DNA from 3 places in the Paenibacillus sp. WG02 genome. Region 3 is predicted to be linked to each of the others. Evidence: riboswitches for the same ligand, from Rfam matches in the RefSeq annotation. Region 3 holds a riboswitch; each other region holds the start of a gene.
The links. Region 3 has a riboswitch for cyclic di-GMP ahead of ACBP55_RS02830 (S-layer homology domain-containing protein). Riboswitches for the same ligand answer to the same signal wherever they lie in the genome.
Positions count from the first base shown of each region.

Region 1 (3,282 bases), 3.1 Mb from region 3:
AAACGAACACAGATACAACTAACCGATTTTCAGCAAACCGAATTTATCGTTACAGAAGAGGGCTGCATTTATCGAGGCATGTTTGAAAAGTTGCTAAAAGATCATGCTATCCCTCTTCAGATTGGATTTGAGCTCGGTAATTTAGAAACCATTAAGCACTGCGTCATGAATGGGCTTGGCATCGCCCTGCTGCCCCAAATTGCCGTACAGGATGAACTGGAACAAGGGAAATTAGCTCATCTTCCTTTTTCACATCCAGACGTAAAATTGGACCTTCAGCTGCTGCTTCACCCTAAAAAGTGGATGTCTCAGCCTTTGCAAACATTCATTCACCAACTGACCCAAGGATAACCTGAGCGAATAAGAAACACGGATTATTCCGCCGTTTAGAGTTCTTCAGCAGTTTTGTGATTCATAACTATTATTCATAACTCCAAAATTCGATATTAGAGTCATTCAGCTTTCGTGAGGGCAGTTGGGCATCCACCACATGTTGGGAACCCGCCAATTGAAAATCCCCAAGTACACGATAGTCCAAGTTGTATTTTGTGCAACAATACACCCTCCTTACGCCGAAGTAGCCTACTATTGTTGTATTTCGTGCAACAATTTGAGCTTTAAACGCCTATTTCTGAGCGATTCCCGCCAAATTGTTGTACGCAGTACAACAAAAAGCCAAATTGTCCAAAGAAACCGCCGGATTGTTGCACAAAGTACAACAGTTCGGTGGGCAAGGGATAATTTCTAGTCGGAATGCAGTCTCTCACATGCTAGTTTCTCTATCTAGGCCCGTCCGCTCTACAAACATCAGGAGGGAATAAGCTTTGTTACCCCCTAACCCAAAACATATAAAATATAAGTAAAAAAAGAAGCTCTCCTTTACGTAAAGGTAGAGCTTCTTCTGTATGAACTTATATGCGGATGTCGAGATTGCCACCCAAATGCGGTGTCGCTGAAGCGGTAACCAGCTGTTGGGATTTCGTAAAATCCTGTACTAATGTACTAGATGAAGCTGCTTGCATATCACTTACTTTGCTTAAAAGCTCAATGCCAACGGCTTGCTTCAAAGCGTCTCCGCCACTAATCGCAGTCATGATACTGTTGCTGATATTCACGCGCAATCCTCCTCTCATCGTTCGGTAGCTGGCAAGCATACGGTGTAAACCGAGTAGCCCCTATAGCTTTGCGTCTGTCGCTTTCGCGCCATTTGCCATTTCGCAGATGTTAGGCAGTACCTAGCAGCACTTTTCTAGTATAGGATAATATTGCACAATTCGTCAAACTTCGCATTATTTTAAGTTATACAAACTTACACACCAAATGCAGCAGGATTCGATCTCCAAGAACGAAGCAATTCCATGTCTTCTTGTTTGATTTTACCCTTCTCTAAAGCCACTTCAAGCAGTGTAGCGTAGTTGGAAAGTGTGTACAGCGGCATATCCGCAGTTTGGAACGCTTCTGTAGCTTTATCAAGTTGATAGGAGAATATCGCCAACACGCCCAGCGCTACAGCACCAGCTTCTTTGACAGCAATAGCTGCTTTCAAGGAACTGCCGCCTGTAGAGATAAGATCTTCAATCACGATCACCTTTTGTCCTGGTTTCACAGTGCCTTCAATCAGGTTCTCTTTGCCATGCCCTTTGGCTTTATCGCGAATATAGATCATCGGGAGACCTAGCTTCTGAGCTACCCAAGCGGCATGAGGAATGCCCGCTGTTGCCGTACCAGCAACAACCTCAGCATCAGGGAATTTCTCTTGGATCAAAGCTGCGAAGCCGTCAGCGATCGCTTCGCGAATAGCTGGGTGTGACATCGTCAGACGATTGTCACAATATATTGGCGACTTGAGGCCAGATGTCCATGTAAAAGGCTGCTGCGGTCGAAGTGCTACCGCTTCTATATCTAATAACGACGCTGCAATATGCTGCGCGATTGCTTCGAGTTGACTCATGTTCCTACCACCGTTCCTTCCGTAGTTAGACAAAAGCTTATTCCACGATTGAATCGATAATCGCTTCAATCGCTGCTCTTGGATCCGCTGCGCCTGTGATCGGTCGACCAATCACGACGTAGTCCGTCCCCTGCGCGAACGCCTCAGCCGGCGTCATGATGCGCGATTGGTCGCCTACGTCGGCTCCCGCAGGGCGAATGCCTGGCGTCACGGTGACGAAACCGTCACTGCACGCCGCCTTAATCGCAGTCACCTCAAGCGGTGACGCGACAACACCCTGAAGCCCCGCAGCATGCGCCAAGCGGGCATAGCGAATGACGGCCTGCTCAACCGTACCGGTCAGGCCGATCTCATCATTCAGCACCTGCACGCTGGTGCTGGTCAATTGCGTCACGCCGATAACGATCGGGCGTGCAGCTCCAACAGCTAGCCCCTTGTCGACCCCCTCCAAGGCGGCTTCCATCATCTGCTTGCCTCCGGCAGCATGGACATTGAACACATCAACCCCAAGGCGCGTCACGCTTTCCGCGCCGCCTTTGACCGTGTTCGGAATGTCATGCATCTTCACATCAAGGAACACCTTGTAGCCGCGATCCTTCAGGCTCGCGACGAAGCTTGGACCCGCAGCATAGAACAGCTGCATGCCCACCTTCACGTAGCAAGGGATGCCTTCGAGCTGCTTTAGCAGCCCTTCAGCACCTTCTGCGTTCGCATAATCCAAAGCGACCATAATGCGTCCTGTAACATCTGTGCGAGTTAGTATACTCAAGTTCGTCACTCTCCTTAGAGTTTTGCTTTAGCAAAACTGACTTCGTAAGCATAGTCTTAGACATGAATTGGCATTGCACGCGAGGAGAAGTTGATTGCTTCAAGCATATTAACAAGCGCTCTTACTGTATCGAGTGATGTCATACAAACCACACCGTTCTCTACCGCTTCACGACGAATGCGGAAGCCGTCACGCTCTGGCTCTTTACCTTTCGTCAGCGTGTTCACAACGAACTGTGCATCACCGCTGCGGATGAGATCCAGAATGTTTGGCGAACCTTCGCTCAGCTTGTTTACGGTCGTTACTGGAAGACCAGCTTGTTCAATGGCCAATGCTGTTCCGCCTGTTGCAATAATTTTATATCCAAGACGATAGAAGCCTTTTAAGATTTCAATCGCTTCTTCTTTATCTTTGTCAGCTACGGTTACTACGACAGATCCTGCTGCAGGAATTTTCATCCCCGCTCCGATTAAGCCTTTATAGAGTGCTTTGGCAAAATTGATATCGCGACCCATAACCTCGCCTGTCGATTTCATCTCAGGTCCGAGAGTTGTATCAACAC
Region 1 covers NZ_AP036016.1:3,687,973-3,691,254, reverse strand. Annotated here, with positions in the region: gene ACBP55_RS16325 (LysR family transcriptional regulator) at 1-351, shown strand, start outside; gene ACBP55_RS16320 (putative motility protein) at 912-1,115, opposite strand; cyclic di-GMP riboswitch class I at 1,136-1,222, opposite strand; gene pyrE (orotate phosphoribosyltransferase) at 1,310-1,951, opposite strand; gene pyrF (orotidine-5'-phosphate decarboxylase) at 1,989-2,681, opposite strand; gene carB (carbamoyl-phosphate synthase large subunit) at 2,777-3,282, opposite strand, start outside.
Region 1: it holds a riboswitch for cyclic di-GMP, as region 3 does, so the genes downstream of both, ACBP55_RS16320 (putative motility protein) here and ACBP55_RS02830 (S-layer homology domain-containing protein) in region 3, are expected to answer to the same signal.

Region 2 (3,282 bases), 710 kb from region 3:
TATAAGATACCGTAGTTGTAGCTACTGTGCTTTTCAATACTTTTTGACCATTTATTATTTGATACACTTTATAGCTGTTACCATTTGCTGCTGCGTCCCAGTTTAAAGAAAACGCCGTAGCCGATGTTACACTCTGCACCAAATTGGTTGGTGGCAGTATCGTTGGAAGTACGATAGAGAAAGTTACCTGAGCACCTTCAGCCGATTCTCCAAATCGTGTGGAATTCGAGTGAATTTCATACGTGTAATCCCCTGCTGCCAGATTTGTATAAGTTACCGTCGTACCTGTCACCGTGGATTTCAATACTTTTTGACCGCCTGAAACTTGATATACTTTGTAATTGGTTGTATTTGCAACAGCAGTCCATGTTAATACGACATCTGTCACATTTTGAACCTTTGCAGTCGGATTTCCCGGAGCTGCCATGGTTACAGCATCTACCGTAATCGATACCTGGCTCCCTGCCACGGATTCCCCATATCGATCGCTATAGGAATGAACCTCATACAGGTAATCGCCAGCCGACATATTTGCATAGGTCACAGTCATTCCGGTTACTGTACTTTTAAGTACCTTTGCACCGTCTACGATTTGATACACTTTATAAGCCGTAGCATTAGGTGCAACCGTCCATGTCAGTACGATGTCATTTACATTCTGAAATTTGTATGCGAAATTCCCCGGAGCAGCCATGACTACTTCCCCTACCGTTACGGCAGCTTGTGTTCCTTCAGCTGATTCACCAAAACGGGTGCTAACAGAATGAACCTCGTATACATAATCACCCGCAGGCATGTTAACGTAGGTAATCGTCGTGCCCGTCACTGTGCTTTTCAGTACTTTTTGATCACCAATAACTTGATAGATATTATAGGAGGTAGCATTGGGTGCAACCGTCCACGTCAGTACAATATCAGTCAGGTTTTGCAGTTTGGAAGTAAACGTTACCGGAGGAGTCATCGTAACCGATCCTACACTCAAGGAAACTGTACTGCCGTCAACCGACTCGCCAAACAAGTTATTGGACGAATGAACTTCATATACATAATCGCCTGCCTGCATATTCGTAAATGTAACCGTCGTACCGGTTACTGTGTTTTTCAATATTTTTTCTCCATTGATAACTTGATACACCTTATAAGAGGTCGCGTTGGTCGCAGCGCTCCAAGTTAGTACCAAATCATTCACATTTTGAAGTTTAAAAGTGAGGTTGCTTGGCGGCACCATTGATCCTACGGTTAATGAAATCGTGCTGCCCTCAACAGATTCTCCGAAACGGTCACTGAAAGAGTGAATTATGTATGTATAATTTCCAGCGGGCAAATTCATATAGGATACGGTTGTTCCCGTTATTTTACTGCTTTTTAATACTTTTTGATTATCAATAATTTGATAGACATTATAGCCAGTTGCATAAGCAGTAGTATTCCACTTCAATGTAACGTCATCGGTAGCCACCGTATACGTTAAACCGCTAGGAGCCGTCATCGTCGGGTAGCCGACAGTAACTTCTACTGGAGCAGAGTTTGGAGATTCGCCGTACAAAGTATGACTAGCTGTTACCGTATATGTATATATTCCCTCTGCGGCATTGTTGACTGTAAAAGTTCTTGCTGTCCCTGAATAGACTAACTTTCTTCCACCAACTTGATTTTCATACAAATTATATGTTTGTACATTAGGAGCTGTTCCCCAGTTCAAAACAATATTGTTACCATTCTGTATGGTGTACGTTAAAGTGGCCGGGGCAATCATATCCGGATAAGTGATATTGATATTCACAGGAGCACATGGGCCCGATTCGCCACTTGAACTTAAAGTAGATACCACATAACTGTAGGAGCCCTCTGCCAGGTCATTCATGGTAAAAGAAGCAGTTGTCGTTGTCCCGACATTGATAAGCTGCCCATAGGTGATGCTGTATACAGTGTATCCTGTAGCTCCATACACCGGGCTCCACGTTAATTTCACATCATCAGGAGTAAGAAGTTGAGCAGCAAGATTGCTTGGAGGTAAGATGGTTCCGTTGTCTGTTGCTCCCCACGCATGTAATGCTGGAAAAATTAATTGAACAAATAAAAGCAGCGTGAGAACCATAGACATTTGTCTTGATTTCTTCATTGACATCTGACATTCCTTCCCTTCTTATAATAAGGATTGATAGATCTCAAAAAAAAGAAAAGAACCTTAAACAAGGTTCATAGAAAAACACTATGATTCCCTGTGGTAACCGGCTGCCATCCGCGTTTATTAATACGCGTGTCAGGCCCTTGGCTTTGCGTCTCACAGTTTCCTGTGATTTGCCCTTTTCACTTGAGATTTCGATACTTCTATCTCTGCCATAATACTATATTCCTAATAATTTGAATAGGTAAATTTAACTAGAAAGTCATACTCCGCATGTATTCTAGTACTTTTGATCTTCTTTATTAGTTGAAATTCAATGGTTTCTCCTATATTTATAAAACTTGTATTGTAATTCGACAATATTTGAATTGATATCCCTTACATATGATGTTGCATAAGGTTATAAACATGGAATATTACTAGTCTTTCAAACTTAAAAAAAACCATGTTTTCTACAAGCGTAGATAACATGGTCTTTTTTTACCTATACCTTAGTTAGCGATTCTACTCCAGACAGGGTACTCTTCCAAGTACCCATACTCGTTCAATTCCTTAAGAGCCTTGCGTATGCTATGCTCATCCTCGCCCGATTCGCTGGATAGCTCCAATAAATCGCTTAGGTCGATGTTCGGGTTCTCTTTGCAAAACGTAAGCAAGCCCTTAGCAGCCCACGAAAGCCGATCGTCTTGGAAATCTCCCACCATGCGGCGGAAGATTTTGTGCGAGACAATTCTCAGCTCCACAAGCTGCTGTAAAGCCTTAGTCGCTTGCTTGATACTCATGCGACCGAGCTTAGCGATATCAGATAATCCTGGAATGTTCGATTCCGAAGAAAAACATTTCAAGACGATAAATGTCATTTGTGTATAAATATCCATGCCGGGATGGTGAAACACTTCATCTGAAAGATTGAAATGACGCGCTGCGTCCTTAGCTTGTCCGTTGTCCATCTGATGTCCTCCTTTTCATAATCATGGAGTTCACCTACTCATTATGGTTACCCTGATCCGAGGGTTGTACCAGCTTACCCGAATTGTGCCGAGACTGCCGGAAAATTTGCGCCAAGCTGAATTTTTTCTGATCACTGGCACTCGGGATCTCCTTCATTGGCTGGTTGAAATCATCATTCGCTTCATGAGCAGGTTCAATAGGCT
Region 2 covers NZ_AP036016.1:8,363,531-8,366,812, forward strand. Annotated here, with positions in the region: gene ACBP55_RS37845 (OmpL47-type beta-barrel domain-containing protein) at 1-2,128, opposite strand, end outside; cyclic di-GMP riboswitch class I at 2,224-2,316, opposite strand; gene ACBP55_RS37850 (hypothetical protein) at 2,620-3,078, opposite strand; gene ACBP55_RS37855 (hypothetical protein) at 3,113-3,282, opposite strand, start outside.
Region 2: it holds a riboswitch for cyclic di-GMP, as region 3 does, so the genes downstream of both, ACBP55_RS37845 (OmpL47-type beta-barrel domain-containing protein) here and ACBP55_RS02830 (S-layer homology domain-containing protein) in region 3, are expected to answer to the same signal.

Region 3 (3,282 bases):
GGCCGGTACAAACATTAATTTACCGGTTGTTTCATCAAAGGTAACTGCTGTAGAACGATTTGCATTTAAAACTTGATGAACTGTTATGGTTCTAGTCACATATATGCTGCCAAAGTTGTTTATCTCTTGCTTCTTACCATTCGCCTCAGCAGTAATACTGAAGTCGACTAGGTCCGTTAACAAATTAACGTTCAGGCTTTTAGCTTTATTGTCTATTTGTTTAGCTTTACTCCCTGTAACTTTCTCGATTTGAATAGTTAGAACGACATCTTTCAATGAAGCCCCCAATTGAGTAGCTAGCAACGATAAATCAATTAATTTGATAGGCAAATTATAGCTTGCCGATTCATTCTTAATGGAAATAACTGCGGAAGAGTCTTTGAACGAATCTGCTAGTGTTCCAACTGGCAATTGAACCTGAGATATCGGATCCGATCCTTCGATTTCTAGACTTACTGTTTGTGCACCTTTGTCCTTGTCTTTTAGAAGACCTAACGCTTTTCCTAATTTGTCGGCATCAAGGACGACTTTCGTTACCTGCTTGCCTTCTGAATTGGAATCTTTAGTTACGGTCGCTGCTCTTTTATCAAGCTTTACGCCATTTGCAACTTCTGTTATCCCCGTATCTGGAGATGTATTCCCGCTTTCACTATTATCTCCATGTTCATTTCCGGGATTAGAATTTCCATTGTTAGGAGGGATTACTGAATCAGAACAGTTATCCATTGTGCCGTATGGCGATCCAGTACCATGATAATTTGGAGTACCCCCTGGAGTTCCATTTCCTAGATTGATCGGGTAAAAATTCATAACACTACTGCCAAGAAATAGATCGCCATTTCTTAGATATAAATTAGCCAGATAGTTCCCACTAGCCGGTAGCAGAAATTCATTACCTCCACTAGTGTTCGAAAGACTAAACTCATAGTTGTGGTTCTTAATCAGATTACTTGTAGTTTCAAAATAAAAGTAATAGTTACCTACGTATTTCAAACTACCTATACTCACAGATTCGTTGGTCGTAGTATCTTTTAATGCAAGATCAGAGATTGTGAATTGTGACTTATCGATTTGCGTGACAATGTTACTATTCCAAACACTATTATCATAAGGCATATATAATTCGACTCTATTATCCCCATCTAATAGAGGGGTAAACGAAACTAATTTAGCTCCGCTTGGCATGTAGGATCCAGCAGGAATTTCTGAGAAGTATTGGTGCCCCGGCGATCTGTAAGTTCCGCTTGTAAAACGGTCTGGGCTATAATAGGAAACTGTTGAATCGTTCCAAACACTTTTACTAAGCTCTGTAGTTTGGTTACATACATTCATAACGATTTGGCTAGGCGCTTTATTAGGATTTAAGTTCAAATCATACTTAACCACTTTCAACAAAACATTGTTATCGTCATAGGTGGTATCTACAACAGTTCCGTATGTACTATAGGTTACATTAGTAACTCCTTGAGGACTAGTAACTTGAATCGAAACCTTATTAGGGTCATGAATATATACCTGACCGCTTAGTTTCCCTGTAGTAGGGTTGTACGTGAACCAGATGGTTTGTGCAGCATAGGATATAAGCGGCATAAACAGGGTAGCAACCATAACAACAGCAATTGACAAGCTTAACTTTCGTAATGACATGAATCTTAACAAAACAGCATCTACTCCTTTTTCTGTAAGTAATTTATCTATCAAAAAATAACCAAGCTCCAATGAGCGACTCGGCTATCATCCCATGAGGTATAACTCATGGCTTAGACCCGTGGCTTTGCGTCTCCATTTTTCAATGGGTTTGCCTTTGTTCGTTATCGCTTGGTTACTAGGTAATTCGAAGCTTAAAATTTCTTCTTCAGACGCACTCTTCCTAAATAATGTAAATCAAGCACTTCCTTCCTTTCTTTTTAGACAATAAAAAACCAAGCCTCTAAGGTAACCCGGCTATCGTCCCATGAGGCGTGACTCATGGCTTAGACCCGTAGCTTTGCGTCTCTACCTTTCGATAGATTTGCCTTTGTTCGTTAATGCTTGGTTATTGGGTATATTCACTCATTATTACTAGTCGTATAGAACCAACTATTTTCCATACTATTCCATAAAACATCAAATTTCAACACATTTCTACAAAAAAGAGGAAATCCATATACAAAGTGTGTAATTTCACACAAAATAGACCAACCAAATGTTCCGGTTGACCCATAACGAAGATACCATTGATGAAAGCCATTACAGCACAACCCACATTAATTGGGTAGACCTTGGAAGTCTGTATTCCTATTAAACTGCCTCCTTACGTAACAACTTATAGGCCGAAGCAAGTAAACAGCTACCATTGGCACAATCCACCAGTATAACCCGTAAATAGTATGGAACCTATGCTTATCCTCGCTACACATAAAACAATTACATTCATGAATTCCACGAAAATATTAGGACTTTCATCTTATCACTCATACTCTCTGAGCGGTTATTTGTGTTGTTAGCGATATAGCGGCAGACAAAAAGAAAACCACTAGCGAGAGATTAGTCTCGTTTGTGGTCTCCTAGCTCTTTTGGCTAGATCGTATAGTTATTCTATTATACTTCCATTTAAGGCCTTATATGTTCTTAGACTTCCTTTCAGAGTATATGTTCTGCCCGACACGATTACACCCGTATTAAGTTGACTAAGTTCAAGCACTTGCTCATTCTTCATATTGGAGATTTGAAGTTCTTCCATTCTAGGAAATTGATGTTTCAGGTTTGAAATATCGACTTGGGCATTACAATCGATTAACCACAGACTTTTCAATTGCTTAAGTTCTCTGATTTCATTCAGTGTAACTTCATTAGAATTGCCGTTAACGATTAATGCTTCAATGTTTTGAAAGGATTGAAGTGTTCGCAAATCGAGTTTTTTACAACCTTCAATCACCATCCGAGTTATTCGACTGTTATCACCTGTAAACCATTCAAGGTTGCGACAACCCAAAACTCTCATGTTATTTAGTCTCTCAACTTGGGCGGTGTTTCCCAATTCCTTGAATTTGCCTTGCATGAGTCCAAGGGATTCCAGAGGGACCCGTTTCCACTTCGAAAAATCCAGATCCATACTACGGAATAGATCAAGAGAATTCAACGTTACGCATTCACCAATGGCGTCCAAATCATCCGGTCGAGCAAATTGAAGAGACATTCGCTTGATGGGGGCCTGGGATATTTGGGCAATCCGTCGACGACGATTATTGGATTCCGTACTGATCTTAATGTATTCACCTTGCTGAAACCCTCCCAGTCCAT
Region 3 covers NZ_AP036016.1:620,767-624,048, reverse strand. Annotated here, with positions in the region: gene ACBP55_RS02830 (S-layer homology domain-containing protein) at 1-1,701, opposite strand, end outside; cyclic di-GMP riboswitch class I at 1,719-1,813, opposite strand; cyclic di-GMP riboswitch class I at 1,932-2,026, opposite strand; gene ACBP55_RS02825 (hypothetical protein) at 2,573-3,282, opposite strand, start outside.